3 regions of the Rothia sp. 27098_8_29 genome follow, and region 3 is predicted to be linked to each of the others. Evidence: riboswitches for the same ligand, from Rfam matches in the RefSeq annotation. Region 3 holds a riboswitch; each other region holds the start of a gene.
What was found. A riboswitch is a leader RNA that binds a small molecule or an ion and turns the genes downstream of it on or off. The one in region 3 is predicted to bind S-adenosylmethionine.
Positions count from the first base shown of each region.

Region 1 (10,408 bases), on a different contig from region 3:
GGAACGCACCCATGAGGGAACGAATCAGGGTCGGCGCGGTGTAGTAGTTGGTCACGCCGTAGCGTTCGATGACCTCAAAGTGGCGGCCGAAGTGCGGGGTGTTCGGGGTGCCCTCGTAAATCACCTCGGAGACACCGTTGACCAGCGGGCCGTAAATTTCGTAGGTGTGCGCGGTCACCCAGGCGAGGTCGGCGGTGCACCAGTGAACGGTGGACTCAACCTTTTCCGGGTCGTTGACCGCGGACAGCTCGTCCGGGCGCAGCACACCGTTCTCGTCCACGTAATCCGGCAGCAGATCGTAGAGCAGCGCGTGAGTGTACGCGGTCTGCACCAGGTATCCAGCCATGGTGTGCACCAGGCCCTTGGGCTTACCGGTGGTGCCGGAGGTGTAAATGATGAACAGCGGGTCTTCTGCGTCGTGCAGTTCGTAGGCGTGAGTATCCGGCTGGTCGTCCACCAGGTCGTGGTACCAGACGTCGCGGCCCTCAGTCCACGGCACAGCGGCGTGCGCCACCGGGTCGGAGGCGCTGGTGCGGTCCACCACGATCACGTGCTCGATGTTGTTCTCACCGGAGCATGCTTCGTCGGCGTTGACCTTCACGGGAACGACCTTGCCGCGGCGGTTCTGACCGTCGGTGGTGATGAGAACCTTCGCGCCGGTGTCTTCCACACGGAACTTCAACGCCTCAGCGGAGAAGCCACCGAAGACGAGGGAGTGGATCGCGCCAATACGCGCGCAGGCGAGGGTGAAAATAATGGTTTCGGGGATGACGGGCAGATAGATGACCACACGGTCACCCTTGCGCACGCCCAGGGACAGCAGGCCGTTCGCTGCCTTCGCGATGCGGCGCTGCAGCTCGGCGTAGGTGATGGCTTCGCGGTCGCCGGGTTCACCTTCAAAGTAGAGGGCGACCTTGTCGCCGCGGCCCGCCTCCACGTGGCGGTCCACGCAGTTGTAGGCGACGTTGAGCTTACCGCCCTCGAACCACTTAATTTCGGGGATGCTGAACTGTTCGATGCCTTCCTCATCGAAGCCGAGGGACTTCGGCTTCTCGAAGCGGTGCGCGGTGTGCCAGGGCTCAGCCCAGGTGAGGCGCTGCGCCTGCTTCTCCCAGAACGCGACGCGTGCCTCGTCAGATTCGAGGGCGGGGTTCGGGGTGGGGTTCAGCGGGTCGGTGAACGAGTAGGGGGTGGGCAGTCCCATTATTCTCCCATCGGTTGCTGGCATTAGCACCCTTGCTCGCCGTGCCGCTGTCTGTGTGACCGTGGGGTCTGTGTGTGCGTTGGCGAGGGGGTTGCTGCGACGTCACGGAGCCAGGTCTCTCGGTCGCTCTGGATGGTTTGCCTTCTTAGTAAAGCGCGCTCCGGGCCAGGAAGCAAAGGAGCCCGTCATATTCGGCATGCTGTGTATCGGTTCGTAATATTCCGAAATATTTAAAGACCCCGCCCCGCGCTCACTGCTGTGGGGCGCGGGGCGGGGCACATCATCATCATTCAGTAGGCGACAGGTTTCCCCGCCGACTTCTTTCTCCGGCGCGTAGCGATGATTAGCTCACCTTCAGAGGAGCAACCACACGGCGGACATCTCTCCTAAAACTCAGCGCGTGCTGAGTGTTGCGTTTAGCTGTGGTGCTAATTGCTGGTGGCGTTAGTTGCTGGGGTACTTCGCCTTCACCCAGCGCTCGAAAACACCCACCAAGGCGTCGGTAATCTTACCGAGCACCGCCAGCGCCACAATAGCCAGCAGCAGGCGGTCGGTGCGGCCGTTGTTCTGCGAGTCGGTCAGCAGATAACCCAGGCCCATGGATGCACCCAGCAGCTCAGCGGCGACCAGGAACAGCCACGCCTGAGCCAGCGCCAGACGCAGACCCGAAACGACCGACGGCAGAACCGCGGGAAGCTGAACCGTGGTGAACAGGCGCAGACCCTTCAGGCCGAAGGCGCGTGCCGCCTCCACAAGCTTGGGGTCAACGTGCGCCAGAGCCGCAGAAACCGTGGTGTACACCGGGAAGAATGCACCAATAGCAACCAGGGTTACCTTGGAATTCTCGCCGATACCGATCCACAGCAGAAGCAGCGGAACCCACGCCAGGGACGGCACTGCACGCAGCGCACCAATGGTCGGTGCGGCAATCAGACGCACCGGCGCAGACAAACCAATCAGCGCACCCAGCACCAGGCCGAGCACGGCACCAATACCGAAACCAATCAGCACACGCTGAGTAGAAATCGCCACGTGGCGGCCCAGTTCGCCGCGCTGCGCCAGCTCAACACCGGCGCTGACCACACGGTCGGGGGAGGGTAGCTGAACCTGGGTGAACACGCCGTTGGTGCTCAGAATGTACCAGAGGGCAATCAGCGCCAGGGGAAGAATCAGGCCCAGGTACTGCTTACCGGCGAACGGGTTCGACGGCAGCTTCACGGAAGAGACACGCTTCTCGGCACGCTCAGCGCGAGCGCTGGAGGCGGCGGTAACCGTTGCGGCGGTCATTACTTCTCAACCACCTTTGCGATCTTCTCGACGGCTGCGCTGTCAGCCTTCTTCGCGAACTGATCGTCCACAATGCTGTTCAGTGCCTTGTCCACGTCGGACTGGGAGGGAACGTCGCCGGACTCGACCAGAATCGGGCCGACACCCTTGAGAACCTCAACCTGCTTAGCGCCCGGAACCGGGTCGATATCCAGGTGGGTGCGCTCCATGACGACCTGGGCGGTCTCGTGCTTAATGCCGGACTCCTCCTCGACAATCTTCACAGCCTCTTCGGGGTTCTTCTTAGCCCAGGCGCGAGCGTACTCGTACACGTCCACGATGGTCTGTGCGGCGGTCGGGTTGGACTGAATGAACTTCTCGGTCGCGTTCAGGAAGCCGTAGGTGTTGAAGTTCAGATTGCGGTAGAAGAGCACGTCGCCGCTTTCCACCTCGGCGGCAGCCATAATCGGGTCCAGGCCGCTCCACGCGTTGACCTGACCGTTATCCAGGGCGGTGCGGCCGTCGGCGTGCTGCAGGTTCTGAATGGTCAGATCCGAAGCGGAAATACCCTCCTGCTTGAGTGCCTGCAGCAGCAGGAAGTACGGGTCGGTACCCTTGGTCACGGCAACGGTCTTACCCTTCAGATCCGCAACCTTGGTGATGCCCGAATCCTTGCGGGTCACCAGTGCCGACCACTCCGGCTGCGAGTAGAGGCTAATGACCTTGATGGGGGAGCCATTAGCGCGTGCCAGCAGCGCCGCCGAACCGGCGGTCGAGCCGACATCAATATTGCCGCTACGCAGCGCCTCATTCGCCTTGTTCGAACCGGCCGACTTGACCCACTCAACCTTCTTACCCTCCGCGGCAAGGGCGGTCTCAAGCCAACCCTTCTTGCGGATAATCAGGGACAGCGGGTTGTAGGTCGCGTAGTCAATGGTCACGGTGTTCTGATTGCCACCACCGGCAGCACCGGAGGCGTTAGCGGAACCGGAACCTTCGCCAGCGCAGGCGCTGAGCAGAGTAGCAAAAGCGGCGGCTGCGGCAAGGGACTTGAGGGCGGTACGACGAGACGGGGAGTAAGTCATGATGAAATCTTTTCGCTTCTGAAGATGATGATGTGATGTGTAAGAAATGCGTTTCGTGGCGGCTTTAGGCGTTATCTTCCACGCCGAGCTCAGCCAACAGTTCGCTACGCAGCGCCGTGATCTCTGCATCGGCGCGGTCACGCGGGTGAGAACGGTCAACGGTCACAATGCGCTGGATGGTGGCGGGCGCCTCCGGGGTGTCCTTACCGAGGACAATCACCCGGTCAGAGAGGTACAGCGCCTCTTCCACATCGTGGGTGACCAGCAGAATCGTGGTCGGGTCTTGACGGTGCACGTCCAACAGCAAATCCTGCATGTTGATGCGGGTCAGCGCGTCCAGAGCACCGAAGGGCTCGTCGAGCAGTAGCACGCCGGGGTTGCGTGCGAGCGCTCGCGCCAGGGACACGCGCTGAGCCATACCGCCTGAAATTTCCTTGGGACGGTGGGTTGCGTATTCGCCCAGGCCGACCAGGTCGAGCAGGCGCGCTACGGATGCTGCGCCTTCAGATTTTTTGGTGCCCTGCGGCAGTCCGAGCGCCACGTTGTCGGCGACGGTGCGCCAGGGGAGCAGGCGCGGTTCCTGAAAGCCGATAGCTACGCGGGGGTCGAGGCCGGTCACTGCCTTCTCGCCGATACGCACGGTACCTGCGGTGATGCGGTTCAGGCCTGCTGCTGCACGCAGGAGAGTGGATTTGCCGCATCCGGAGGAGCCGATGACGGAGATAATCTCGCCGGGGGCTGCGGTGAAGGAGACTCCGCGAAGAACTTCGTGGGTTCCGCCGGGCACGGGGAAAGATTGTCCGACGCCTTCAAAGCTCAAGGGGACGGCGGCGGTGGATACGGCACGGCGGCCGTTCTTTTCACTGGTGGGTACGTCAGTTACTGCACTGTTGAGTGTCATGTCACTTCCATCGTTCCTGGCGTTAGCACCGGGGGCGGAAGAATCCGTGCCGGTTGCTGCGACGTCGTGGAGCCAGGTCTCTCAGTCGCTCTGGATGGTTTGCTTCTCCCACCCTATGGGCTGTGGCGTGCCTCAATCAACCCGGCGGGCGCGTATGAATTTCTATGACCGTATATTTCGCATTTATCACGAAATATTTCGGTTCCACGTCACAAAAAGATTTTTTCGTCACAAACGTGACCTCCCTCCCGTGCGCCCCGTACACTCAAACCACGAGATCATGAGTCCCGGCGCTAAGCTCTGGCTAGCCGGGCGGCAACCCTCTCCCGTAGCGGGGTGCCCCAGATGATGATCTGGCCTCAACGTTACGAGGCAAGTACGGCGCGAACGCGCCACCTGCACGAAGGCCACCACCGAACGCAGAAGGCAAGAAGGAGGCGGCGCGCGGGGTGCAGGGCACTAACCCGATCGTCCCCGATCATTCGCGAAAGGAAAATCGATGGCTGAGCAGAAGAAGCGCATCGTAGTTAACGCATTCGAAATGACCTGCATTGGTCACCAGAGCTTCGACCTCTGGCGTCACCCGCGTTCCCGTGCAACCGAGTACAACACCATCAAGTACTGGACTGACCTGGCTAAGACCCTTGAGCGCGGCCTGTTTGATGCCGTGTTCATCGCTGACGTTGTTGGCATCTACGACGTGTACAAGAACTCTGCCGCTCCCGCCATTGAGGGTGCCGCTCAGGTTCCCGTGAATGACCCCGCAACCCAGATTTCTGCAATGGCTGCAGTGACCGAGCACCTCGGCTTCGGTGTGACTGCTGCCGCTACTTTCGAGCAGCCCTACACCCTGGCTCGCCGCTACGCCTCCCTCGACCACCTCACTGAGGGCCGCGTCGGCTTCAACGTGGTGACTTCATACCTGCCGTCGGCTGCTGAGAATCAGGGTCTGCCCACCCAGATTCCGCACGACGAGCGCTACGAAATCGCCGACGAGTTCCTGGACGTCTGCTACAAGCTGTGGGAAGGCTCCTGGGAAGACGGCGCAGTCGTCAAGGACCGCGAGCGCGGCGTCTACGCTGACCCCTCCAAGGTCCACCCGATTGGCCACAAGGGCAAGTACTTCTCCGTGCCCGGCATCTCCCTGACCGAGCCGAGCCCGCAGCGCACCCCCGTGATCTTCCAGGCTGGTGCATCCAGCCGCGGCCAGAAGTTCTCCGGCAAGCACGCTGAGGCTGTGTTCATCAGCGCCCTGCGCCCGGACCTGACCCGCGTTGTGACCGACCGTATTCGCGCCGCTGCCGAGGAGCAGGGCCGTAGCCGCGACGACGTCAAGATCCTCGCAATGCTCTCCGTCATCGTGGATGAGACCGAAGAGAAGGCAAAGGCAAAGTACGAGGAGTACAAGAAGTACATCAACCTCGAATCTGCACAGGCTATCATCGGCGGCTGGTCCGGTGTTGACCTGTCCCAGTTCGACGAAGACGAGGTCCTGAACTACGTGCAGACCGAGTCGATTCAGTCCTTCCTGACCCCCTTCACCCTGCAGGCGAAGGACAAGAAGTGGACCCGCAAGGCTATCGCCGAGCACACCACCATCGGTGGTATGGGCGAGGTCATCGTTGGTGACCCGGTTCAGGTTGCTGACGAGCTGGAGCGCTGGATCGACGAGGGTGGCCTGGACGGCATCAACCTGGCGTACCACGTCTCCCCGGGTTCCTTCGAGGACTTCATTGAGTACGTTGTGCCCGAGCTGCAGAAGCGCGGCCGCTACCGCACCGAGTACGAGGGCAACACCCTGCGCGAGAACATCTTCGGTAAGGGCCACACCAAGGTTGCTGACTCCCACCCGGCTGCTAAGTACCGCGGCGCATACGTGGGCAAGCCTTCGGCTGCTGACACCCCGGCTCGCGCAATCGCTGAATAAGCGTTGCCGCTGAAGCGTGCCGTGTAGGTTCGCTCAAACTTAACGATTGAAAACAAGAACGCCCGTTCTGTTGGAGGATTTGTATCCCCCGGCGGAGCGGGCGTTTCTTTATACTGGGTGGCATGACTGAACTAAACCAGGTTGAACTTAACCACGATGACCGCTGCCCCTGCTCGAGCGGCGAGGTGTACGGCGCCTGCTGCGGCAGGTTCCTGGGCGAGTTTGCCGCCTCCGGCACGTTGACTGCTCCCGCACCGGAGCAGCTGATGCGCTCGCGTTTTACCGCGTTTGCGACAGGGGATGCGGCGTACCTGCTGGCGAGCTGGCATCCGAGCACTCGCCCGCCCGCTTTGGAGTTGGAGGATGACATCCGCTGGTATCGTCTGGATATTCTGGGTGCTTCAGGCGGCCCGTTTGATGCGTCCGGTACGGTGGAGTTCGTTGCGTATTACCGTTCTGTGCCGGGTGTTCCTGCGGAGGAGCGGGTGAAGGGCAGCATGCATGAGCTGTCGCGCTTTGAGAAGGTGGGCGGCGCCTGGTTCTATGTAGATGGAGACGTCCGCTAAATCTCGTAATTTTCCCTGCCCCTGTCTCGTGCAGAGTGCGGGTATAGAAGAAATGGCAGAATCATTCCGAAACCGGAACGATTCTGCCATTCCTTGTTTTAGTTAGCTTCTGTCTTTTAGAAGATTTTCAAAGTCAGCCTGAGATATCAGCCAGACCAAGCAAAGAGGCACGCTCTGCCCCAATAGCAGGAATCAAAATAGGGGATGTGGTCATGACTAAGACGCTTTCTTGAAAACAGAATCTTGAAGAATGCGCTCTGCCTCAGCGGAGCTTCGCGGATCCCCCAAATCTAGAAGATCTACCGCCACATGCAAGGGCAGAATATGGGGCGGCTCATCGCATTCACGCAAGATAATGTTCGCCGAATCTACAGACGCCGGAAGCAGGTTGTACAGAAAAATGATGTTCTCTAAATCCTGGCTTGAAACATATGCATCAACCATTGAGCCGTACACCTGAGAAATATCGCTACTAATGCCGGTAAGCGACAATGCAGAGTCTTCCAAAATTGCAGGAATTTCAGCGGGAGGAGCCTGCAGATGATGCACTTTCAGACCGCGGCGAGCTCGGTATCGCTCAACAGACGCAGGTCCTTGCACCTGAATTGCTGAGGCGCGTTCTTTTGCCCTGCGGCGTTCCTCAGCCGATAGGACAGATGACTGACCATCGCAGTAACGCGCCAAAGCGTTGAATGCATCAAAGGAAATAGGACGGCCAGCATTACTGCGGTGCGCAGCGGGAAGAGCGTCGACAACCCAACGGCTTCCCAATTTACGACCTTGGAGCATTCCACGTTCCAAGCGGGCGCGCACGCTTCGCTCTGAAACCTTAGCTTCTTGAGCATACTCTTGAACGGACATCATGGCAGAATCATACCGAAAACGGAATGATTCTGCCATGATTTTCTCGCACCGGGGAGCGATAAGGAACATGCAAGAGCGAACCAGATACGCCAAAGGCAGGCCCTTCGGCAGCTTGAAAACTTACATTCTCAGCCGCATCAGGAACCTGCCTTCAGCAAATATGTAGACTGTCGGACTTAGCTAGTCCAGCCGTTAATGATGCCCATACCGAAGTAGATCACGAACACCGCGGAGACCAGGTACATCAGCCAGTGCACGTCCTTGCCGCGGCCCTGCACCAGGCGAATGAAAGTGTACGCCACGAAGCCGGCACCAATACCGTTCGCAATCGAGTACGACAGCGGCATGAAAATAATGGTCAGGAACGCCGGAATACCCAGACCCCAGTCGGTCCAGTCAATATTCACGGCCTGGCGAATCATCAGGAAGCCGACCACGACCAGCGCCGGAGCAACCGCCTCGAAAGGAACGATGGTGACCAGCGGCGAAATGAAAATCGCCAGCAGGAACAGCACACCGGTCACAATGTTCGCAAAGCCGGTGCGTGCACCCGCACCAATACCGGTAGCGGACTCCACGAAAATCTGGTTCGCCGAACCGGACGCGCCACCACCAACAACGGAACCGAAAGCGTCCACGAGCAGGACCTTGTCAATGTCCTCAACCTTGCCGTCCTTCATGGTGCCAGCCTCGGCGGCAAGACCCACCGAAACGCCCATCGCGTCGAAGAACACGGACAGCAGAATGGTGAACACCAGCAGCGAAGCAGCCAGCGGACCGATGTGGGTGAATGCGCCGAACAGGTCAGCGGAACCGATGAGGGAGAAGTTCGGGGTGGTGAACTTCATGTCCGCCAGGGAAGGCACGTTCAGGGACCAGCCGGTTGCCGCCTCCTTCACGGAACCGGAGGGGACAACCGCCTCCAGAATCAGGGACAGTGCGGTGGAGGCGAGCACGCCCCACAGGATCGCGCCCTTCACGTTACGGATGAACAGGGCGATGGTGAAGAACAGGCCAAAGAGGAAGACGAGGGTGGGCCAACCGAGCAGGTGACCGCCCGCGCCAAGGCTCACCGGAACGGTGGTGCCAGCTGCGTCAGGCATGCGGCGGATAATGCCGGAGTCGACCAGACCGATAAAGGAAATGAAGAAGCCGATACCGACCACAATCGCGGTCTTGAGCGACTCAGGGACCGCCTCAAACACCGCGGTACGGAAGCCGGTGAGCACCAGAACGGTCATGATCAGACCGGCAAGAACGACCAGACCCATGATGTCTGCCCAGGTCAGGTTCGGGGTGGTGGCAATGGTGGAGGCGAGCAGCGCATTCACGCCCAGGCCAGCCGCCATGGCGAAGGGCTGCTTGGCGATAACACCCATGAGGATGGTCATCACGCCGGCAACCAGCGCGGTCACAGCCGCGACGGGTGCGATACCGAGGGTGCGTTCGGATGCGTCAGCACCGGTACCGATGACGAGGGGGTTCAGCACCACGATGTAGCTCATGGCGAAGAATGCGGCGAGGCCGCCGCGGAATTCTGCGGCGATGGAGGAGCCGCGTTCGGAAATCTTGAAGTAGCGGTCGAGTGCGCTGGTGGGCGCTGCCGCCTTCTGGGGTTCAGACATGTGAGGATCCGTTGATGTTGTTCGGTGTGTACTGTTGCGTCGCCGGTTTCGCGGGTAAAGCTCGCGGGTAAATCCCGGGTTGGGCGCCACGATGGTTCAACCATTGTAGGCGCCGCCTCCTAACTTGTGCCGTTGAAACGCGTTGTGTGCGGCGGTTCAGTCGGTGATGTGGTGTTTCCCCGGCCCCTGCAACCAGAATTGGGTAGTTGGGGTAGAGGGAAGAATAGCGCAGGGCGGGGTACCGGCACCCCAAAGGTGCCGATACCCCGCCCTAATGGCGCCCGCACCTCCACATGTGGAGGGTGAGGCACCCGATGTATTTAGTGCATCCAGCCGGTAATCAGGCCGTTAGCGAAGAAGATGAGGAACACTGCGGAAACCACGTACATGAGCCAGTGAACTTCCTTGCCGCGACCCTGCACCAGGCGGATGAAGACGTAGGACAGGAAGCCTGCGCCGATACCGTCCGCGATGGAGTATGCCAGCGGCATGAAGATGATGGTCATGAACGCGGGGATACCCAGACCCCAGTCGTTCCAGTCGATGTTCACTGCCTGGCGGATCATCAGGAAGCCAACGAACACCATTGCGGGTGCAACAGCTTCGAAGGGCACGATGGTGACCAGCGGGGACAGGAAGATCGCGACGAGGAACAGTGCGCCGGTGACGACGTTCGCGAAGCCGGTGCGTGCGCCCGCGCCGATACCGGTTGCGGACTCCACGAAGATCTGGCTTGCGGAGGAGGAGGTGCCACCGCCGGCTACGGAGCCGAGGGCGTCCACGAGCAGGACCTTGTCGACGTTCTCGATCTGGCCGTCCTTGATGGTGCCTGCTTCGGTTGCGAGACCGACGGAGGTGCCCATTGCGTCGAAGAACGCGGAGATGAGGATGGTGAAGATCAGCAGAACAGCTGCCATGCCGCCGAGGGTGCCGAAGGCACCGAACAGGTCAGCGGAGCCGAACAGGGAGA
Region 1 is NZ_JAPWAI010000002.1:113,243-123,650, reverse strand. Features, by position in the region: gene O3649_RS05530 (AMP-binding protein) at 1-1,204, opposite strand, end outside; gene O3649_RS05525 (ABC transporter permease) at 1,649-2,491, opposite strand; gene O3649_RS05520 (aliphatic sulfonate ABC transporter substrate-binding protein) at 2,491-3,555, opposite strand; gene O3649_RS05515 (ABC transporter ATP-binding protein) at 3,620-4,456, opposite strand; SAM riboswitch class I at 4,461-4,557, opposite strand; SAM riboswitch class IV at 4,733-4,841, shown strand; gene O3649_RS05510 (LLM class flavin-dependent oxidoreductase) at 4,956-6,383, shown strand; gene O3649_RS05505 (YchJ family protein) at 6,506-6,949, shown strand; gene O3649_RS05500 (hypothetical protein) at 7,166-7,849, opposite strand; gene O3649_RS05495 (NCS2 family permease) at 7,990-9,438, opposite strand; gene O3649_RS05490 (NCS2 family permease) at 9,759-10,408, opposite strand, start outside.
Region 1: it holds a riboswitch for S-adenosylmethionine, as region 3 does, so the genes downstream of both, O3649_RS05515 (ABC transporter ATP-binding protein) here and O3649_RS06155 (nuclease PIN) in region 3, are expected to answer to the same signal.

Region 2 (10,408 bases), on a different contig from region 3:
AGACGGAAGCGTAACCGGAGACGTCATCGAAGGTTTCGTCAATCGCGGCGCTATCGCTCGTTGCGGCTAGGGCTCGCACGCCCGGAGTGTCGATCAGCACCGTGCCAGATGATGATTTTGCGTTGGTTGCGTCTCCTTCGCTTGAGCCTTCCGCACCGGGTAAAACAAGCATCTGGCGGCTGGTGGTGGTGTGGCGCCCTTTGCCGTCAGCATCTCGGACCGTGGAGGTGACCTGCACCTGATGTTCTTGGCTATCCTCGCGGGGGTCAACTCCGGGGTTGAGCAGGGCGTTGACCAGGGTGGATTTTCCTGCGCCGCTACGGCCCAGGAACGCGGCGGTGCGTCCGGCGACAAGCTCCGCCACCGGGGCGGGGTCGTAGCCGTTGTCCGTGCAGACGGTAAGTACCATATCCACGCCGCCACCCAGAGACTCCCGATAGCTGGCGAGCTGTTCGGCCGTTACTAGGTCACCCTTGGTGAGAATCAGCGCGACCTGCACCCCGGAAGCGTGCGCCAGGGCGGTGTAACGTTCAATTCGCCCAATGGACGGCTCGGGGAAGCAGGGCTCAACGATGCAGAGCATATCCACGTTGGCGGCGACAGGCTGATCCGCGGATTCTCGGGTGGCGCTGGGTCGGGTGAGGTAGCTTCGCCGGGGCAGTATCGCGAGGGGTTTGTGCTCCGCGGGCTGGGCTGCACCGCCAGTTCCGGGGATGGGCTGGGTGAGTACCCAGTCGCCGACGACGGGGTACTCTTCTTCGCCGTAGTCATTCTCAACCGGACGCAGCGGCGCGGAGAGCTTCACGAGCTCACCCCGCTCGCAGGTCAGTAGCTCGCAGCGGGTGCGGTGCACGGCGCTGACACGGGCGAGGGTAAAGTTTTCGAGGGTACCGCCGAGGGTGAACGCGGCGCGGATTGCTGAACCCTGCCAGGAGGGGTCGAACCCTAGAGTCTCTAAGGTGTATGAAGCGGGAGCAATGGTCACAGGAATAGTCTTTCTTGGTTGCGGCGCCCGGATAGCGGGTGAGTAAAAGGCTCGTTCTTTTTCAGGGTTCACCGTTTACAACAGCGAGGCGCGGGCGCCGGCACGGATGCGGCGGGCGGCAAGGAAAGTCAGCCCCAGCCCGATAGCGGCGTAGAGTACTGCCAGGGCTGTGTCTGCTGCCAGGAGCGCGAAGAGATTCGGGGTAGTGCTGCTCGCAATACTGCCAGAGGTATCTAAAGCCTGCACCAGCCGGGACCCCGGAACCCAGGAACACAGCCAGGCAAGCCAGCCGGGGTAGGTACTCACCGGCACAATCACGCCCGCGCTGACCGGCAGAACAATAGATAGAACATTCGAGCCCGTGTACGGATCCGACAGGTACAGACCCAAACCGGCGGCAAAAATGCCCAGGCAGACCCCGCCAAGAATCGCAACCGGCATCAGTAAGATGGTGCCGACCAAAAGCCCGGAACTTGCTCCCGCAGCGGAGGATGTGAGGGACAGTAACCACACGATGCCCACATTGCTCAGACCCGTCACGGAAGCCAGCAACGCCGGTACCGCCGCCGCCCCCAGCCAGTAGCCCGCATCCACGGGGCGTGCCGTGCACACATACTCGAAGACGCCAATCCACCGGTCGGTGGCAACGCGCGCGACAATACCGGCTGCCACGGAGCTGAGGGTCGTAATCAGCGCGGTCGCGCAGCCGATGCGCACAGTATCGTTCGCCGCAAGGTCGGCACCCAGAAGCACCGTGAAAAGCACGTTGAGGCCCGGCACGAGCACCAGGGTCGTGATGGCCGTTCCGAGGGTTGCGAAGGTAATAGAAGATGACCAGCCAATAGAGGCGGTCGACAGAGCCCGACGCGCCACGCTAGGCAGAGCGGCAGAAGAGAGAATACGCACGCTACATCGCCCCCAGGGTGCCGCGACGGCGGGCTGAGGCGAGAGCCTTCCGGGCAAAAAGGAAGGCGCACAACGCCCAGATGAAGCTCACGACCAGGGTCTGAATTACGGGCAAGAGTGCATCCGCCGGGGTAGTGATGGTGGTACGCCCAAGTAGGAGATGAACCGGCGCCTGCAGGGGAATGAGCGTGCCTACAGCATCTAGCCAGGCGGGCGCTTCAATGGTCGTGAAGAGAACCCCGGAAAGAATAAAAACCGGCACGAGCAACAGCTCCTCGTAGGCGATAGCGTTCGGTGTGGCCACGAAGAACACCGCAATCATGAACGTTACCGACAGGCACGCAAGCCACAGCAGGGGAACGCCCAGAACGTAGCGCGGCCAGAGTGCTGAAAAGTCCGTGACCTGCGGGTTAAGCGTCACAAGAGCCCAGATGAGCCACGACAGGGGCAAAGCCGCCATACCCACAATGGATGCGCTCGAAACGATAGCCGCCAGCACCCGCACCGGAGAAATCGACCCCGAACACAGGTACACGAGGGTCCCACGGAAACGCTCGAAATTGATGATGCCCGCAGACACGATGCAGACCGACCACATGCCCACAATGCCCGCGCGGGTCCACGCGAGGGTCGGGTCAACGGAGTGACCCGCGGAGCTCTGCGCCGCCGCATGCACGGCGAGCGCCTGAAGGATGACCGAGCCGAGTACCGTACTGATGAGCAGCTGAATGAAGTAGGGGACCGTCAGGAACTGGCGCAGGCTAAAGCCCATGAGTCGCAGTTGGCGGGCGCACTCCTGCTGTACGTCGTGTAGCAGGTGCTGCAGGTCGCGCGGTCGTTGAGATTCTGCTGGATGCTGCGTCTGAGCGTTCATCGCTTGAGCCCCTCCGCCATCGCCAGGTATGCCTCTTCCAGAGTTGCCGGTCGCGTGTACGGTTCGGTCCGTGCCCCAATGTTCGCGGTGGCAAGCCCCTCCGTGAGGATGCGGTGAGCCTCACCCGCCTCGAACGTGGTGCGCTCGCCGTGCCAGTAGAGGGTGAGTTCCCAGCCGGAACCGCGCGGGGCAAACAGCACCGCCGCCTTATCGTGGAGGAATCCGCGGAGCGTATCAAGCCCCTCGGTGGCGGTGGCCTCGACCTGAACCACAGTCGTGGCGGCAATGCCGGCGTGCGCGGCAACGTCCTCGAGGTTGCCGCTCACAGCAACGGAACCGGCACCCAAAACGGTGATGGTGTGCGCCAGGTCCTCAATCTCGCCCAGCAGGTGGCTCGTCAGCAGAATGGCGGTACCTTCATTTGCCAGAGATCTGATGAGGGCACGCACGGTCAGGGCGATATCGGGGTCGAGCCCGTTGGTCGGCTCATCCAGCAGGAGCAGAGCGGGGGAGCCGAGCAGGGCGCGGGCAATATGTAGGCGCTGCTTCATGCCGCGGGAAAACTCCTGGACAGGCCGCGTTGCCGCATCGGTGAGTTCCACACGGGCTAGGGCATGCTCCACCTCGTGTCGTCGGGTCCGCCCGGAAACCCCCGCAACATCGGCGAAGAACAGCAGATTGTCGCGGGCACTAGCGCGCGGGTAGAAGCCGTTCTCCCCGCCCAGTGCGAGACCCACGTGACGGCGCGCCCGCTGCGGGTCGGCGATAGCGTCAATACCGTTCACGGTGAGGCTACCGCCGGTGGGGGTGAGCAGGGTCGAGCACATCTGCACGGTCGTCGTTTTGCCCGCACCGTTGGGGCCGAGGAGGGCATGAATCTCACCGGAACTGACGCGAAGTGACACACGGTCGACGGCGGTAAAAGCGTTTTCACCTTTGCCAAAGACGCGGCTGAGCTGCGCCGCATCAAGAACAAGAGACATGGTAGGTAACCTTCGGGTATGACCCTCTGGCCCCTATACCGGAGGGATGCTGAGCAGGATAAACGGCGTAGCGAGTTGTACCCTGCGTGAGTGTATGTGTCATTTCAGTGTACCGAAAAGCCGTAGATAAAAGTGATGGGGGTTACTGTGTGGATGGTGGGTGTCCGCCTCCGCATCTCGATTGCCTCGCCCTCGGATTGCCCCGGCACCGTCGCTCACATTTTGTTGCAGACGGTTTTTGGTGACAGACGTTAAAAAACGTCATCTTTGCAATGAAATGTCTTAAAGTACTGCGCACCCACAAAACCCTTGACCCCACCCCGTGCCCTATGACACTCTAAATAACAGGTCAAGAGCGCCAGCGATAAGCCCCAGCTAGCTGGCCGGCAACCCTCCTCCGCGGTGGGGTGCCCTGGGTGAAGACCAGGCGGCACGCAAAAGCGTGACGCAAGCGCGGGACCGATGTGACCGATAACGGTACATCAATCGTGACAGGATTATTCGACGACGATTCCTGTACCATCGGCATGCGGCCCCCTAAGAATCCCCATTAGGAGCCACGCATGAGCAACAACACTACCGTCCCGACTCCCGCCAACCCCGCCGGTTGGAAGTTCGAAACCCGCCAGATTCACGCAGGTCAGGCGCCGGATGCCGCAACGGGAGCTCGGGCACTACCCATCTACCAGACCACCTCTTATGTCTTTGACAGCGCCGAGCAGGCAGCGAACCGTTTCGCCCTCTCCGAACTGGGCCCCATTTACACTCGCCTCAACAACCCCACCCATGAAGTAATCGAAAACCGTATCGCTTCCCTGGAAGGCGGCGTCGGCGCGCTGCTGCTGGCATCCGGTCAGGCAGCTATCACCTACGCAATCCTGAACATCGCCGGTGCAGGCGACCATGTGGTTGCATCGCCCTCCGTGTACGGCGGCACCTACAATCTGCTCAAGTACACCCTCGCCGACCTCGGTATCGAAACCACCTTCGTCGAGAACCCGGACGACCTGGACGCATGGCGCGCCGCAGTCCGCCCCAACACCAAGCTCTTCTACGGCGAGTCCGTACCCAACCCCCGTAATGACGTGCTCGACATTGAGCCTATTGCTGCAATTGCGCACGAAAACGGTGTACCCCTGATTGTGGACAACACCGTACCCACCCCCTACCTGCTACGCCCCATCGAACATGGCGCGGACGTGGTCGTCCACTCCGCAACCAAGTACCTGGGTGGCCACGGAACCTCCATCGGCGGCGTGATTGTTGACTCCGGTAACTTCGACTACGGTGCAGACCCCGAGAAGTTCCCCAAGTTCAACCAGCCCGCCCCCGGCTACCACGGCCTTGTCTACGCACGCGACCTGGGCAAGGACTCCGCATTCGGTGCGAACCTCTCCTACATCCTGAAGGCGCGCGTCTCCCTGCTGCGCGACACCGGTGCAGCCATCTCCCCGACCAACGCCTTCAACATCGGTATCGGTCTGGAAACTCTCTCCCTGCGCATCGAACGCCACATTGAGAACGCCACCAAGGTCGCCCACTGGCTCGAAGCAAACCCGCAGGTCGAGAAGGTTATCTGGGCTGGCGTGGAATCCTCCCCCTGGTACGAGCGTGCACAGAAGTACCTGCCCAAGGGCCCCGGTGCGGTGCTCGGCTTCACCCTCAAGGACGCAACCCTGGAGCAGACCCGCGACTTCGTGGACGCCCTGAAGCTGCACTCCAACGTTGCGAACATTGGCGACGTGCGCTCGCTCGTGATTCACCCCGCCTCCACCACCCACTCCCAGCTTTCCGCTGAGGAACTGGAGAAGATTGGCGTATACCCGAACTTCGTCCGCCTGGCAGTTGGCATTGAGAACATTGACGATATTCTCGCCGACCTGCAGCTGGGCTTTGACACCCTCTCCTAAACGGTGATGCAACCCGCAGGTGGACCGGCAAGCTACGGCTTTTCGGTCCACCTGCGGATTCCCCGTTACGGAGCATGTTGTAACTGTGCGGCGTTGCTGCCGCCCAACCTGTTGCTTCTTCTACCCACAGACGAGTACCCCGCTCACACCCGGCACCACCTCGCCGACCAACCCAGTGAAGGGAACCCCATGACCACCCAGAGCACTAGCCAGTCCGGCACTACCAGCCAGCCTGTCACCGCACCCATCCCCGTGGCGGGCACCCGCACCGAGCACCCCGAAGCGCAAGGCTATCTGCGTCAGCTGAACATCGGCGACCTGGAGCTCGAGTCCGGCGTGACCCTGCCGCAGGTGACCATCGGTTACGAAACCTGGGGTACCCTCAACGAGACCGGCGATAACGCCATCCTGATCCTGCATGCGCTCACCGGTGACACGCATGTCTCCCGCGGCGTACCCACCCCCGACATGCCCGCCCCGCTGATTCGCGCTATCGAATCGGACGGCTGGTGGGAAGGCATCGTGGGCCCCGGCTCGGTCGTGGACACCAACCGCTACTTCGTGATTGCCCCCAATATTCTGGGTGGCTGCTACGGTTCTACCGGCCCGGCAAGCATCGTCCCCGAGGGCTACCCGGGCGCTGGTGAGCACTGGGGTTCCCGCTTCCCGCAGGTGAGCATTCGCGACTCCGTACGTGCGGAGGCGCGTCTGGCGCGTGCACTGGGCGTGACGAGCTTCCGCTACGTGATTGGTGGTTCCCTCGGTGGTGCTCGCGCCCTGGAGTGGGCGGCAACTAACCCCGAGCTGGTGCGCGGATGCGCGGTTATTGCCTCCGGTCCTTCGGCTACGGCGGAGCAGATTTCCTGGGCCCACACTCAGAACATTGCGATTCGTTCGGATGCGAACTTTGCCGGTGGCGACTACTATGCCGGTCCTGCACCGACTGCCGGTCTGGCTCTGGCGCGCCGTATCGCGCACACCACCTACCGCAGCCCCGCCGAACTGGAGCACCGCTTCGGCCGTGAGGAGAACCGCGGCGAAAACACTGTGGGCGGTTCGCTGGGTGAGCCGCGTGGCCGCTACGCCATCGAAAGCTACCTGGACCACCACGGCGCTAAGCTGGTTGAGCGTTTTGACGCGAACAGCTACCTGGCGGTCAATGAGGCACTGATTTCGCACGATGTGGCGCGTGGCCGCGGCACCCTGGCGCAGGCGCTGGCACACACCGATTGTGAGTGGACCATTGCGGCGGTGAACACGGACCGTCTGTTCTTCCCGCACGAGTCGCACCGCCTGGCGGAGGCGCTTCCCACCCCGGTGCCCGTGGACATTATCGAGTCGAACCACGGCCATGACGGCTTCTTGATTGAGGCGAAGCAGGTGGAGAAGATTCTGGCGCGCGCCCTCGGCGTTGAAGATGAATCCGCCACCCCAAGTGAGGCGCAGCGTGAGCGTGAGGCGTTGGATTCGATGACTCGCCTGTATGCTACGGCGACCCGCTAGAACCGCGAGTATTCACGGGGTGCTGACCCAAGCCCCTCTGATCGCTGTTTATACCACCTAAGTGCGGGTAAATTCCGGGTGGGCAGATAGTGTCTTCACAGGTTCTTCCGCCCGCCGAGAATTAACCTTCACCCTAAAGGTTAGATAAGGAGACGCCGGGTGCTCACATGATGTGAGCACCCGGCGTTTCTTTGCATCTTCTCGAAGAGTGTTATGCCAAGTCAGGGAATATTTTCCGGTTTTTCGGGTGTTTTGCGAAACCTCCGCGAGATATCGCGGAAGTAACCTCCTGTTGCACCGGAAGGTAAAGGTTCTCGGTTTGCTTTAGACCAGCTCTAACCCCATAGCATTAACGCTGTGGTAAGTATTCAAGAGGTAGCGGAGCAGTTGGGGGTGAGCACCCACGCCCTGCGATATTACGAAAAAGAGGGGCTCATTGCGGTGCCCCGTGATGCTCACGGAACCCGTATTTTTGATGAGGAGTCTATCTCCGCAGCACGGTTTATTGCTACCTGCCGTCAGGCCGGCATGAGTCTTGCCGACATTCGCACGATTTTGAGCAATCCGGACGACCACGCCCTATCCATTGATGTGATGGAGCGTGCCCGTCAGAAGATTGAGGATGAGATTGTGGGGTTGCAGCAGAACCTTGAGCACCTGGATCGCCGTATTCAGGAGCACCGCCGTCACCTCGACAGCACCCGCTAGGTAACTAGTCTTCTGCAGACGCGTATAAACGCCCGGTATTCCCAACGTTGGGAATACCGGGCGTTTTTATGCTCAGCTGGCATGCTCGGCTACTCAAACTCAGTTACTAGGTATCTCCACTCCGGAGGCTTACCCCCAGGTAGCTTCCTGCGGGTCAACACCGTGCGCACGAGCATTCTCGTAGATGACATCCCGCAACCATTCCGCGAGCCCGGTCGCAAGCTTCTCGTAGTGCGCCTTGAAACGGGCATCCTCAACGTAGCCGCGGGCTAGAATAGCGTGCTTAGCGGGGGTGACCTCAAAGAAGAACAGGGAGGCGCGGTGCCGCTCGGCGAGCGCGTTCGCCTCTTCACTGCCCGGCTTCACGCTGCGGTTGAATGCCTCGACGAGGGCCTGCTCTACCTCGTTGACCTGCTGTTTGCCGTTCTGCCAGTCGGCACGGTCCATTGAGGCAGTGCGGCGCTGGTATTCAGCCCAGTCGTCAGTTTTTCCGTAACGTTCCTGCGCTTCCTGCTGGTGGGCGAGGCTGAACCCTTCACCCATGATCTCTGCTTTTTCGGCGGCGCTGAGCTGCTCATTTTTAGGTGCCATGGTGTCCTCCAAAAGGTGTTCGATGGTTTCAAGCATGCGCCCGTACGCGGCGATTTTGCGTTGAAGCATATCCCGCTGAGCGAGTAGATGCTCGGTGCTGTTCGCTTCGTCCTGCAGTATGTTGCGAATGGCGTCAAGGCTCATGCCGGTGGCGCGGTACCCCATGATGACGGTGATTCGTTCAAGATCTGCATCGGTGTAGTACCGGTACCCGTTGAACTCATCATGTGCCGGGTTGAGTAAGCCTCGGTGCTCCCAGTGGTGCAGCGTGCGGACTGTTAGCCCGTGTAGTGATGCCGCTTCTCCTACGGTGTATTCGTGTTGCCCGTCAGGTGGTGTTATGTTCGCGTCCATGGTTTCACTCTAAAACCTCACGTTAGGTGAGGGTCAAGCTAGCGGCGGAACCCGCGGTGCAGGTTTGTGGGGGAGTCCTCGCTAAGATGGGTGCATGAGCGAAAACAAATACGTCGTCGAATACACCCGCCCCGAGAACGAACGTGCAGGCACCCACCTGGTGCTCATGCTGCACGGCTACGGCTCCCAGGAGCACGATTTGCTGTCTCTGGCGGCGCACCTTCCGCAGGAGGGCTTCACCTACGCCTCCATGCGTGCACCGCAGCCGGTTGGCACCCAGTTCTCCGCGGACTCGACCGGCGCCTACATTGCCGCAGATGCTATCGGCTACCAGTGGTACCCGCTGAACCAGCAGCTCGAATCTGACCAGCGCGCCATTGAGCAGGCGAGCGACTACGTGCTGGAGTGGGTGCGCGCGAACCGCGAGCAGTATGCTTCGGTGACTCTGCTGGGCTTCTCGCAGGGTATGGGCATCGCAACTTCGATGGTGCGTCACGCCCCCGGCGAGTTCGCCGCCGTAGTGGGACTGTCCGGCTATGCGGTAGATTCTGATTCGCCGTACTTCAAGGACGAGGAGCTGAAGAAGACCGAACTGCCGGTGTTCTTCGGCCGCGACCAGGAAGACCCTGTCATCCCGCAGGAGATGGTGAACTACACCTACGACTGGATCCGCAAGTACACCGACGGCATTAAGGTGCTGTATGCCGGTGCGGGTCACGGCGTGAGCGCCATGGAGATTCGCCATGTGGGCGAGTTCCTGGAGGTGAAGGTGCAGGGTAAGGAACCGCGTATTCGTGCGCAGAAGGTTGCGGAGGCGACCAGCGCCGCCGAGGGCTCTGACTCCTAAATCGACTAAACGTAAAGCCCCCGGGTCTGACGACTCGGGGGCTTTACGTTGAGCTTTTGCTTCCGCACGGATTTGCTTCCGCGCGGAAAGCGGTATTCGTCCTCGTTCCTACAGAGGCTGGGTGGGTGGGACGCTATACCCTTCCTCCGCTCCTGCAGGGGCACCCGCCGCACCCGGACGCTCCGCTTCTCCTTGCTTCGCTGCGGAGAGCGCCCGGGGCGGCACCCTGATGTCGCTTCCGGAGGGTATAGCTACCCCGGCTGTCCGAGGTATGCGACTTGGTGCGAGCGGAGGGGCGGTGTCGTCCGTAGTGACATCAGGGTGCCCGAAGCGAAGCGAGGGCGGGTTCCCTGTAGGAACGAGGAAGAGCACCGCCCCTCACAGATTCCGCCACCTCATCGTTCCTAGGTCCCAAACGTGTAATCAGACGGTGCTAGTCCTCGTGTGCAACCTTCACGGTCACGCCGTTGAACGTTACGGTATCGCCGGGGTGCAGCTGCTTGCCGCGTGCTTCCTCAATGTCGCCGTTGACCTTGACCAGGCCGTGCTGAATGACCTCGCGTGCCTGCGCGCCGTCCTCTACGAGGTTGGCGAGCTTGAGGAACTGGCCGAGGCGGATCATGTCGTCGCGAATAAAAATTTCTTCCATGCTCTCTAGTTTATCCCGCCGGGTGCATCCTGGCGTCCGGCAAAAATGGGGGAGTGGTGGGCCGAGTAGGCATACCCAGGGGTGGGGTGGTGATGGTA
Region 2 is NZ_JAPWAI010000004.1:101,980-112,387, reverse strand. Features, by position in the region: gene rsgA (ribosome small subunit-dependent GTPase A) at 1-985, opposite strand, end outside; gene O3649_RS07125 (hypothetical protein) at 1,061-1,891, opposite strand; gene O3649_RS07120 (ABC transporter permease) at 1,893-2,765, opposite strand; gene O3649_RS07115 (ABC transporter ATP-binding protein) at 2,762-3,748, opposite strand; SAM riboswitch class IV at 4,096-4,208, shown strand; gene O3649_RS07110 (bifunctional o-acetylhomoserine/o-acetylserine sulfhydrylase) at 4,312-5,658, shown strand; gene O3649_RS07105 (homoserine O-acetyltransferase) at 5,848-7,161, shown strand; gene O3649_RS07100 (MerR family transcriptional regulator) at 7,519-7,869, shown strand; gene O3649_RS07095 (TipAS antibiotic-recognition domain-containing protein) at 7,999-8,460, opposite strand; partial or broken gene O3649_RS07090 (MerR family transcriptional regulator) at 8,533-8,814, opposite strand; gene O3649_RS07085 (alpha/beta hydrolase) at 8,909-9,661, shown strand; gene O3649_RS07080 (RNA-binding S4 domain-containing protein) at 10,095-10,310, opposite strand.
Region 2: it holds a riboswitch for S-adenosylmethionine, as region 3 does, so the genes downstream of both, O3649_RS07110 (bifunctional o-acetylhomoserine/o-acetylserine sulfhydrylase) here and O3649_RS06155 (nuclease PIN) in region 3, are expected to answer to the same signal.

Region 3 (10,408 bases):
CAACGCGGTATGCGCCGCAAAAGTCAGCGGCTCAGCACCAACCTCCGTAAAACGACCAATACCCAGAGAGCCGTACGAAATCCAGCCCAGCCACAGGGCACCAAACGACGTCATAATACCGGTCATCATGCCCAGCACCACCGCAGAAATCAGCGCAGACAGCGGGCGGAACGGAACCTTCAGGGCAACCCACTCATCCAGGTGATCCTCACCCTCACGCAAGAACCACCAGCCAGCAATCGCACCGGCACCCAGCGGCACCAGCAGACCCACCAGACCGAACGTGCCCATTGACTCGGGCACAGCACCCAGAATCGGAAGCATCGGCAAAGTACCAACATCACTACTGGTCAAACCAACCGAGGTACCCGCACCAAAGGAGAAACCGGCACCGGTCGACCACGCAATCGCATAAATCACCAGGTTCGGCAAGAAACCCAGCTGCAACAGAGTCACCGCAGTATCACCCACAGCGCCCGCATGCAGCTCCTGGTAGGTGGCAACAATCTGCGACCAGCCCGCCAAAATACCGATACCCAAAAGCACCGCACCCAGACCAACCAGCGCCACAAAAGCAACCACCGCAGCACGCACCACAGCCCAGGCATACGAACCCGCCCAACGCGAATACTGACTCATCTGCGAAATCTGCTCCGCAGTATCAACACCCACCATGCGCGAGAGCGAACGCGCCTCACGGTAGCCACCCCACATCAGACCAGCCACCACAATACCCAAAGGCACCAGGGCAGCATTCAACGCCTGAAGAGGCTGCGGATGCGGGCTCGCCCAACCGTACATCGCCGAACTAATCAGCGCATAAGTCACCGAACCGGACAGCACCGGAATCAAAAACTCACCCTCATACGAGGCGCGCGCCAGGCGACGACCCGAACGGTAACAGAGCAGCAGAGGCAGAATACTCAAGCCCAGCGGCACCAGCGTCATCGTGCCGGCAGAAGCACCAAAAGCAGCCGCAAGATCCAAAGGAACACCGTGAATCAGAAGCCACAGGTGCGCCGACATGGCGGCCACAGAGGAGAACTCCATGTCGCCAAAACCCTTGGTCGCCCACACGGCAGACATCGCCGCAAACACAGCAAGCGCAGAGAACAGGGCAGTAACAATTAGCTCAACAACACCCTGAAGCCACAGAGGCATGGGCATGGAATAACGCGAGATAGGTGAGGTGCTTTTCATCGTCCTTCAATCATGCCACGAATTAACGACGAAACCCGCCTCCGATTAACACTCGAAAGCGGGTTCTCACAACTATTCACACAGGTATTCATCCAGACGCGCACGCGAGGACGTGTATCAGGCGAAGTTTTACTGCTCAGTCCACGGGTTGGAAGCCTGAACACCCCAGGCGCGGTACACCTGCGCCTTAGAAGAAATCAGCTCCAAATCATAGGCGCTCGCGCTCGCCGCCATCAGACCCTCCAGGGCGGCGGTAGGCAGCGGACCGGCATCATCACGACCCACGGCATGCACGCCGCGCGGCGCCTGACGGCCCGCCCACTCGAGGCTCACGCGCGCATCCACATTAATAACGTGGTCGCCAAAGCGCTCAAGAAGTTCGGTAATCCAGCGATCAGTTTCCGGGTAGGGGTACAGGCCCTTCAGCTCGCCAATGCTCAGCACAGAAATGTACATGTGCCGGAACGAGCGGCGGCGCAGAAAAGCGACCACGGCGGGGTCTGGATCCGCCTTACGGATCTCCGCAAGAACGTCGGAGTCCAGGAGCATACCGGAGAAATTCATACCCCTAATGCTACGCTACGCGCAGACCGGCGTACTCAATAGCGGGGATGCCCTCGGGGTTGGGCAGAAGAAGGAAGTTCAGGAACTCGTCGCGCTTAGAAGAAATGCGGGAGTAGTCGTCAATGCTGACTGCGGTGTATCCGCCTCGCGCGGGGACAGCTGCGGCACGCAGGCTTTCCTGGTAGGAGCGGGAGGGGTTCAGAGAGATTGCTGCTTTGGTTGCAGAGCCGTTGTACATGTGACAACCTGCGCCGTGAGTGGCGCGATCCTTTCGCGTTGCTCTTGTCTGTACCAATTACCACCGGTTATTCCGGTGGTGAATACAAACCGCTTCGTCATCCGAGCCACCCGTGAACATGGGGTTGGCGTTCGACCATAGTCGGAGCTTATCAGTCGAAACTCTTGAAGCTGGGTTTAGCTTACAGCATTTTCTCAAGTTAAGTAAAGCTTTTTGTGAAAGAGATTTAGATTATTAGCATTTTGGCTTGTGAAAACGTTTTAAATGGCGTGAATTTTTGATACTGCGCGGAATATCTTATGTGAATACCGGTGTTTTTATGCGTTAAAAACTCCCCCACCACAAATACGAAATACACCCCAAACCACCGCTCAATAGTCGCCTCGGCAACCAGCCCGACAGTCAATCCAACAGTCAGCCCGGCAGCCGCCAGCAAATGACCGGCAACAAGGCGCATACCCGCACAATACGCGATAATGAGCTGGTGAGCGCCAACAACCCCTTCCCCGAAATTCCCGTCACCGTACCGCAGATCATTCGCCAGGCCGGGCACCGCACCTACCAGCGCGGCCTCGCCTACCAGCGCAACCGCGAAGTCATCCGATACAGCTACGACGAAGACGAGCGAACCCTCACCGGGCTCGTCAACGGAAGCACCATCATCCCCTACGAAGTGACCATTCGCTTCTTCCCCGCCGTCAGCGGCTCCGCAACCTTCACCGCCCGCTGCACCTGCCCCGTGCTCACCGACTGCAAGCACGCCGTAGCGCTCATGCTCACCGCGCTCGACCGCGCCTCCGTAGCGAAAAAGGCACTCAGTGAACACCCCGGACCGATCGGCGTACCCGGTGCCGCGGCAAAGGACGCGGCAGAGGCAAAGGGACCCGCAGATTCAAAGAGCGCGGACGTTGCGGAGGCGAAGAAATCCGCCGACCCGCTCGCGGCGCTGCGCGCCTCCGGTGCGCTCACCACCGCGGCGAAACTGCCCGCGCCCGATGCAGCGACTGCCGAGCCCGCAAACCCCCAGGGAAGCTTTGCACTCAACGAGCTAGGCGCCTCCCCGAGCCTGCAGGCAGAGGCATCCGCAACCAAAATCTCGGCATGGCGGCGCGACCTCTCCTCCATTCTTTCCGCACGTCAGGACCTTGCGGGCATCGATTCGATGCGCGTGAGCGGCGCCCTGGATTTCTCGCTGAGCGTCTCCGGTTCCTACGCGCGCGGCCGCAATATGCCCGGCGCAACCCCCAGCATTAACCTGCTCGCCCGCCCGCTCATGGCGTCCAAAACCGGGCGCTGGATCAAGGGCGGACTCAGCTGGGAAACCTTCGCCTCCAGCGTGGGCGGGCCCGTCGGGCGGCACGAAATCTACCCCGAACACGAACGATTCTTCGCCGAGCTCTACTCGATTGCCCGCCCCTGGCAGAACATGTACTCCTCGCACCGCGACTGGATCTCAATCAGCGCTTCTGCCTCCACTCTGCTCTGGGATGTACTAGCCCGCGCGGAGGATATTGGCCTGCCCCTGCTCGTCAACGGTCGCGAAGTGAACTACGCCGTGCTGAGCCCCGCACAGGTGCGCCTGCACGCCGCCGCCAGCGAAGAGAAACACGCGGAAGGCGCCGGACTGCAGCTTCAAGCCGCGCTCAGCTGGGAAGGACGCGAAGGCGAACTACTGCGCCAGCTCTGGCTACCCGCCGCGCACTGCCACCCCATCGGCACCCCGCGCACCGGCTTCTTTGCCCTGGGAGGGCTCGCCCAGCAGGAGTACGAACAGGCGGCAAAGGCGGTGCACTGGAAGACCGCGCGCCCCGGCGCGCTGGATGAAGTGGGCCGCGAATCTTTCGTGCAAAAGGACGCGCAGGAGGCGCCGGCTGAGGAAGCTGAGAATAGCGCACCGACGATTGCCCCGGCTCAGAATAACCCGGCGCAGGGTGAACGGGTGCGCTACTCCCCCGCCGTGCCCGAACTGCCCGAGGGCGTGGAGCTGGCGCTCATTCCCCTGGTCGAGCCGCTCGATGCCGCCTCCGAATCGCTCATTAGCGCCGGAACCGTGCACGTTCCCGCCGCGGAACGCGCCACGTTCCAGAAGGAGTATCTGCCCGCGCTCAGCCGTTCCATTCCCTCGCTGACCCCCGATCCGGCGCTAGCGCTGCCGCGCGTGAAGCCGCCGCATCTGGTGCTTGAAATCAGCTTTGACGAGCAGGTACGCCACGACGCACAGCTGAGCTGGCGTTGGGAGTACCCGCTGAACCCCTTCGCGGAGGACAGTGCAGAGGAGGCGAGCACACAGAATCCTGCGGCGGGCTCCGACGTGTACTCCCTGCCGGTTTTCGGTTACCCCGGTGAAGAGGGCGGCGAGATTCGTGATGAGCGTTTTGAGGCGCGCGTACTGCGTTCGGTGCGCGCCATTCTTGCCGCTCACCCGGCGCTTTCCGGGCTGGAGGAGCGCCGCATCGAAGGCTGGGAAACCCGCGAGCTGCTCAGCGCGATTCTGCCGAAGCTTCGCCGTGTTTCCGCTGTTCAGGTGCGTTTTAACGGCACCCCACCGGAGTTCGTGGAGGCAACCGACGCGCTGATTGAAATCACCGTGAGCGAGGGCAATTCTCGTGACTGGTTCGGCCTGGGCATTGCGGTAAAGGTCAATAATTGGACCGTGCCGTTCGCACAGATTTTTGAGGCGCTCGACCGCGGGGCGGACCGTATTCTGCTCGGTAACGGCACCTATTTCTCGCTGCGTCGACCCGAGTTTAAGACCCTGCGCACCCTCATTGCGGAGGCTCGCGAACTCGACGATGCGGGCGGTGAGCTGCGCATTAACCGTCACCAGGCGGGGCTGTTCTCTGAGCTGGAGTCGCTGGCGGCGAGCGTGCATACGACCGCGCGGTGGGATGCTCAGGTGCGTTCGCTGTTGGAGCTGGTTGAGGGCCTGGAGGATGCCGAGGAAAGCCCCGAAATGGGCGCCGAAGAGAACCCCGAAAAGGGCGCTGAAAAGGCCTCTGACAAGGGCGCTCAGGGTTTTCCCGCACCCCAGAAGGCATCCCGCCGGGTTATCGCTCAGCGCCCGGTACCCACCGGTCTGCAGGCGACCCTACGCCCCTACCAGGTGGAGGGTTTCCAGTGGCTGTCCTTCCTGTACGAGCAGCGTCTGGGCGGTATTCTCGCCGACGATATGGGCCTGGGTAAGACCGTGCAGGCTCTCGCCCTGCTCGCCCACGCGATTGAGGAGCACAGCACCGCGGCTCCCGGCGAGCCGTTCGCGCCCTTCCTCGTGGTTGCCCCGACCTCCGTCATCGCCAACTGGGCGGCGGAGGCGGAACGCTTCCTGCCCGAGGCTAAGGTCGTGACCATCACCGAAACCACCGCCGGTAAGACCCCGCTGGCTGAGCGCATCGCCGGGGCTCACCTGGTGCTGACCAGCTACACGCTGCTACGCATGGACGAGGAGGCCTACACCGGCTACGCCCGCACGCTGGGGTGCACCGTTGACGATTCCACGGGCGAGCAGTCCGCCCCCGAAGGCTGGGGTGCGCTCCTGCTGGACGAGGCGCAATTCGTCAAAAATACCGGCACCCGCGCCTGGTCCATCGCCCGTGCAATGCCCGCCCGCACCAAAATCGCGATGACCGGCACGCCCATTGAGAACAACCTCATGGAACTATGGGCGCTACTGGCGATTGTGGCGGACGGCCTGTTCCCCTCCGCCCGTGCGTTCCGTGACCTGTACGCTCGCCCGGCGGAATCCGGCGAGGACCCGGCGCACGCCGCGGCGACGGCTGCTCGTCTGCGCCAGCGCATCCGCCCGCTCATGCTGCGCCGCACCAAGGAGCTGGTGGCGGCGGAGCTTCCGGCGAAGAACGATACGCGCGTGAACCTGCCGCTGGCTCCCGGTCACCGCCGCATCTATGACACGCACCTGCAGCGTGAACGCCAGAAGGTGCTGGGTCTGCTGGAGGATATGGATAAGAACCGGTTCACGATCTTCCAGTCACTGACCCTGCTGCGCCGTCTGGCGCTTGATGCCGCGCTAATTGATCCGGAAGCCTACGCCGGGGTGTCGTCGGTCAAGCGCGACTACCTGGTTCAGCAGCTACCCGATCTGCTCGAGAAGGGCCACCGTGTGCTGGTGTTCAGCCAGTTCACCGGCTACCTCAAGAGCATTTCGGCGCGTCTGGCGGAGGAGGGCATCGGCCACCTGTACCTGGATGGTTCGACCCGCAACCGCGCCGAGGTCATCGAGGCGTTCACGAGCGGTCAGGAGCCGGTGTTCCTCATTTCGCTCAAGGCTGGCGGTTTCGGTCTGAACCTGACCGAGGCGGATCACGTTTTCATCATGGATCCGTGGTGGAACCCCGCCGCCGAGCAGCAGGCGGTGGACCGTATTCACCGCATCGGCCAGGACAAGGAGGTGCACGTCTACCGTCTGGTCGCCGAGGGCACGATTGAGGAGAAGGTCATGCAGCTCAAGGAGTCGAAGGCGGCGCTCTTCGATGCGGTGGTCGGTGAGGGTGAGTTCGCCTCCGCGGCGGTGACGGCTGAGGATGTGCGCGAGCTCTTCGTGCCGGCTGTCGAGCGGTAGCCGCCCTCGAGTCTGAGCGGTATTTCTGGCACCCGTCATTTTTGTCATTTGGTTACGCCTCCGGCTAGATTCACGCCCGATTCTGGCCCGGCCCTTCTCAACGGGGGCTCTGAGGCGTAGCCTTGAAGGACTGCTTACGGAGGCGCCGCCTCCCCATAGATTCCAAAGGAGCATCATGAGCTACAACGTACCCAACGTAAAGTTCAACGACGGCCGATCCATTCCGCAGCTGGGCTACGGCGTGTGGCAGGTTGAGGACGAGGTCGCCGAGAAGGTCGTGGCCACCGCCCTGGAGATCGGCTACCGCCACATCGACACCGCCGCTATTTACGGCAACGAGGCGGGCGTAGGCCGCGCTATCGCTAACTCCGGCGTGGCTCGTGAGGACATCTTCCTCACCACCAAGCTGTGGAACTCCGATCAGGGCTACGAGAGCGCTTTTGAGGCGTTTGAGGCGTCCCTGGAGAAGCTGGGCACCGACTACGTTGACCTGTACCTGATTCACTGGGCTAAGCCGCAGCAGGGCCTGTACCTGGATTCCTGGCGGGCGCTGATTGAGCTGCAGAAGCAGGGTAAGGTCCGTTCCATTGGTGTTTCGAACTTCCCCGAGGAGCAGCTGCGCGAGATTATCGAGGAGACCGGCGTAATTCCGGTCATCCACCAGATTGAGCTGCACCCCTACTTCTCGCAGGAGGCACTGCGCGCCGTTCACGCCGAGTACGGCATCGCGACCCAGGCGTGGAGCCCGCTGGGTAACGGTAGTGACCTGCTGCAGAACCCCGTGCTGGCTGAGATTGCGGAGCGCCACGGCGTAACCCCCGCGCAGGTTGTGCTGGCGTGGCACCTGGCTAAGGGCACCGTGGCTATCCCGAAGTCTGTGACCCCCTCCCGCATTGAGGAGAACCTGGCGTCGGTGAACGTGAAGCTGACCGCCGAGGACATCGCGGCTGTGGATGCGCTTTCCACCCCCGAGGGTCGTATTGGCGCTGACCCGGCGAACATCGACTTCTAAGGTGCAGCTCGGACGTAGAGCTCGAATCGAACCTACATAAAGCCCCGACAGGCACGGATAGTGCTTGTCGGGGCTTTTGCGTGCTCTTGCGGGAGCTAAGGTTTTAGAGAATGATCATTCGCGGATTGCCCAACAGGTCAGTGAACGCTCGTGCTCTCCCCCGCTAGTTCTCGTCCTCTACCAGCAGGGAAAGGGAGATGCGGCGGCGCGCCGGGTCGACCTCCACGACGCGCACCTGCACGATGTCGCCGCTACGCACAATATCGTGCGGGTTCGCCACGTAGCCGCGGCTCATCTGCGAGATGTGTACGAGGCCGTCCTGGTGCACGCCAATATCCACGAACGCACCGAATGCCGCCACGTTCGAGACGGTGCCCTCGAGTACCATGCCGGGGCGTACGTCCTCGAAATGCGAGACGGACTCGGAGAAGCGGGCGGTGCGGAAGCTACCGCGCGGGTCCAGGCCGGGGCGGCGCAGCTCGGCGAAGATGTCCTCGACCGTGTACACGCCGGCGGTGCCTTCCGCACTCTCCGGCATGTGGCCGTCCTGCTCGTGGCTGTCCTGCACGTAGTCGGCGGGGTTCAGCCCGGCGAGCGGGTCGGTTCCATCCGAGGTACCCAGGGCGCCGGCAACCCAGTGGGCGCCGTTGCGCGCCTGCGCGTCGGCAATAATGCGGCGCGCGAGCGGGTAGGCTTCCGGGTGCACGGCGGAGGCGTCCAGCGGCTCCTCACCGCCGCGGATGCGAATAAATCCTGCCGCCTGGCGGAAGGTTTTCGCGCCCAGTCGCGGCACGTTCAGCAGCTGCTGGCGGTTCGCGAAGGCGCCGTGTTCGGTGCGGTAGGCGACGATGCGTTCGGCGGTTGCGGTGCCCACTCCCGCCACGTGCGCGAGCAGCTGCACGGAGGCGCTATTGAGGTTCACGCCCACGGCGTTCACGCAGTCTTCGACGGTGTCGTTGAGGGCGCGGCGCAGCGCAGCGGGCGGCACGTCGTGCTGGTACTGCCCCACGCCGATGGACTGCGGGTCGATTTTGACGAGCTCGGCGAGCGGGTCCTGCAGGCGGCGGGCAATCGAGACGGCGCCGCGTACGGTCACGTCGTAGTCGGGCAGCTCGGCGGCAGCGAGCGCGGAGGCGGAGTAGACGGAGGCGCCCGCCTCCGAGACGGTCACCTTCTGGGGTGCTTCTACGCCTTCCTCACGCAGGGTGCGAATCAGTTCGCTAGCGAGTTTGTCGGTTTCGCGGCTTGCGGTGCCGTTGCCAATGGCGATGAGTTCCACACCGTGCTCGCGGCAGGCGGCGGCGAGCTCGCGCAGTGCTTCTGCCCACTGGTTGCGCGGGGCGTGCGGGTAGACGGTGCCCACGCGCAGCGGCTCACCGGTGCCGTCGACTACGGCGTATTTCACGCCGTGGCGCAGGCCCGGGTCCAGGCCGAGGGTGGTCTTGTGTCCGGCGGGTGCGGCGAGCAGAATATCGCGCAGGTTGGAGGCGAACACCTCGGTCGCGTGCTGTGCGGCGGCGTCGAGTAGCTGGTGGCGGATGCGTTCGGCAAGGCGCGGGCGCAGGTGGCTGCGCCATGCGGTGCGCACGGTCGCGGCAAGCCAGCCGAGCACGCGGTCTTCGTCGTCGACGGTGTTGAGCACCTGCACGGGGATGCGTAGCGCGGCGGCAACTTCACGCTCGTATGCAGAACGGACGTTCTCGTAATTTTCTGCGGCGGCCTCAGCTTCGGCGCGGGCGGCACCACGCAGGCGGCTGAGCGCCACGGGGGCGGGTGCCACATCCACCTTGAGGCGCACCACGCCGGCGTCCTTGGCGCGGTGCAGCGCCAGCACACGGTGCGGCGGAATGGAACGAATACGGTCCGAGAAGGCAAAATAGTCGGAGAACTTCGCGCCAATGCTTTCCTGACCGGCAATCACGCGAGACTCAATCACGCCGCCTTCACGCAGGCGCTTGAGGAGCTTTTCGCTCAGCACCGGGTCGGTGAGGGCGCGGTCAACCAGGATCGCACGGGCACCGTCAAGGGCCTCTTCGGCACTGTGAATCTGCAGGGCTTCGTTCACCTCTGCAACCTCAATGCTCTCGTCCTCGTCGTCTTCGGTGCCGTCGGTAATGTATGCGGCGGCGATGGCGTGCGCCTCGGCGAGGGGCACCTCCAGCAGGTCTTCGACGAGGGAATCAAGCCCGGCGGCACGCGCCATCTGGGCGCGGGTCACACGCTCGCTGCGGTACGGGGCGTAGATGGCGTTCACGTCTGCGATGGTGGCGGCGTTCATGAGCGAGGAACGCAGCTGCAGCAGGGTGAGCGGGTCGATGAGGCCTTCGTCGGCGCGTTCGGTGAGCGCTTCGAGCACGCGGTTGCGGCGCTCTTCGAGGGCTCGGAGCTGGCCCAGGCGCGACTGGATGGTGCGCAGCTGGGTGTCGGTGAGTGCGCCCGTTGCTTCTTTGCGGTAGCGGGCGATGAAGGGTACGGAGTTGTCGGCGTCAAGCAGCGCCACGGCTGCGCGGATGCGGTGCGGCGCGATACCGGTTTCTACGGCGAGCGCGTTGATGAGGTGCTCGGCGGGCTGCTCAGTCTTGCCGCCGGTTTCGTGTTTTTCACGGTGTGCGGCGCTGCTGGGTTCATTGCCGGCGGCGCTGCTGGGCGCGGGGTATGCAGCTCGATCCGCGCGCGGGCGGATGCTGCTCGGGAGGGGGTGTTCGCTCATCCTTCCAGTTTCGCATATTTCGCCGCGGCTCATGGGTTGGCAGGTAATGCTGAGGAAAGAGTCAGCGCGGGGCGTATTTTGCTCGCCTGTGCGGGTGCGGGTAAGCGT
Region 3 is NZ_JAPWAI010000003.1:45,642-56,049, reverse strand. Features, by position in the region: gene O3649_RS06165 (DUF6350 family protein) at 1-1,200, opposite strand, end outside; gene O3649_RS06160 (plasmid stabilization protein) at 1,330-1,764, opposite strand; gene O3649_RS06155 (nuclease PIN) at 1,775-2,002, opposite strand; SAM riboswitch class IV at 2,038-2,172, opposite strand; gene O3649_RS06150 (hypothetical protein) at 2,229-2,459, opposite strand; gene O3649_RS06145 (SNF2-related protein) at 2,439-6,578, shown strand; gene O3649_RS06140 (aldo/keto reductase) at 6,754-7,590, shown strand; gene O3649_RS06135 (helix-hairpin-helix domain-containing protein) at 7,754-10,300, opposite strand.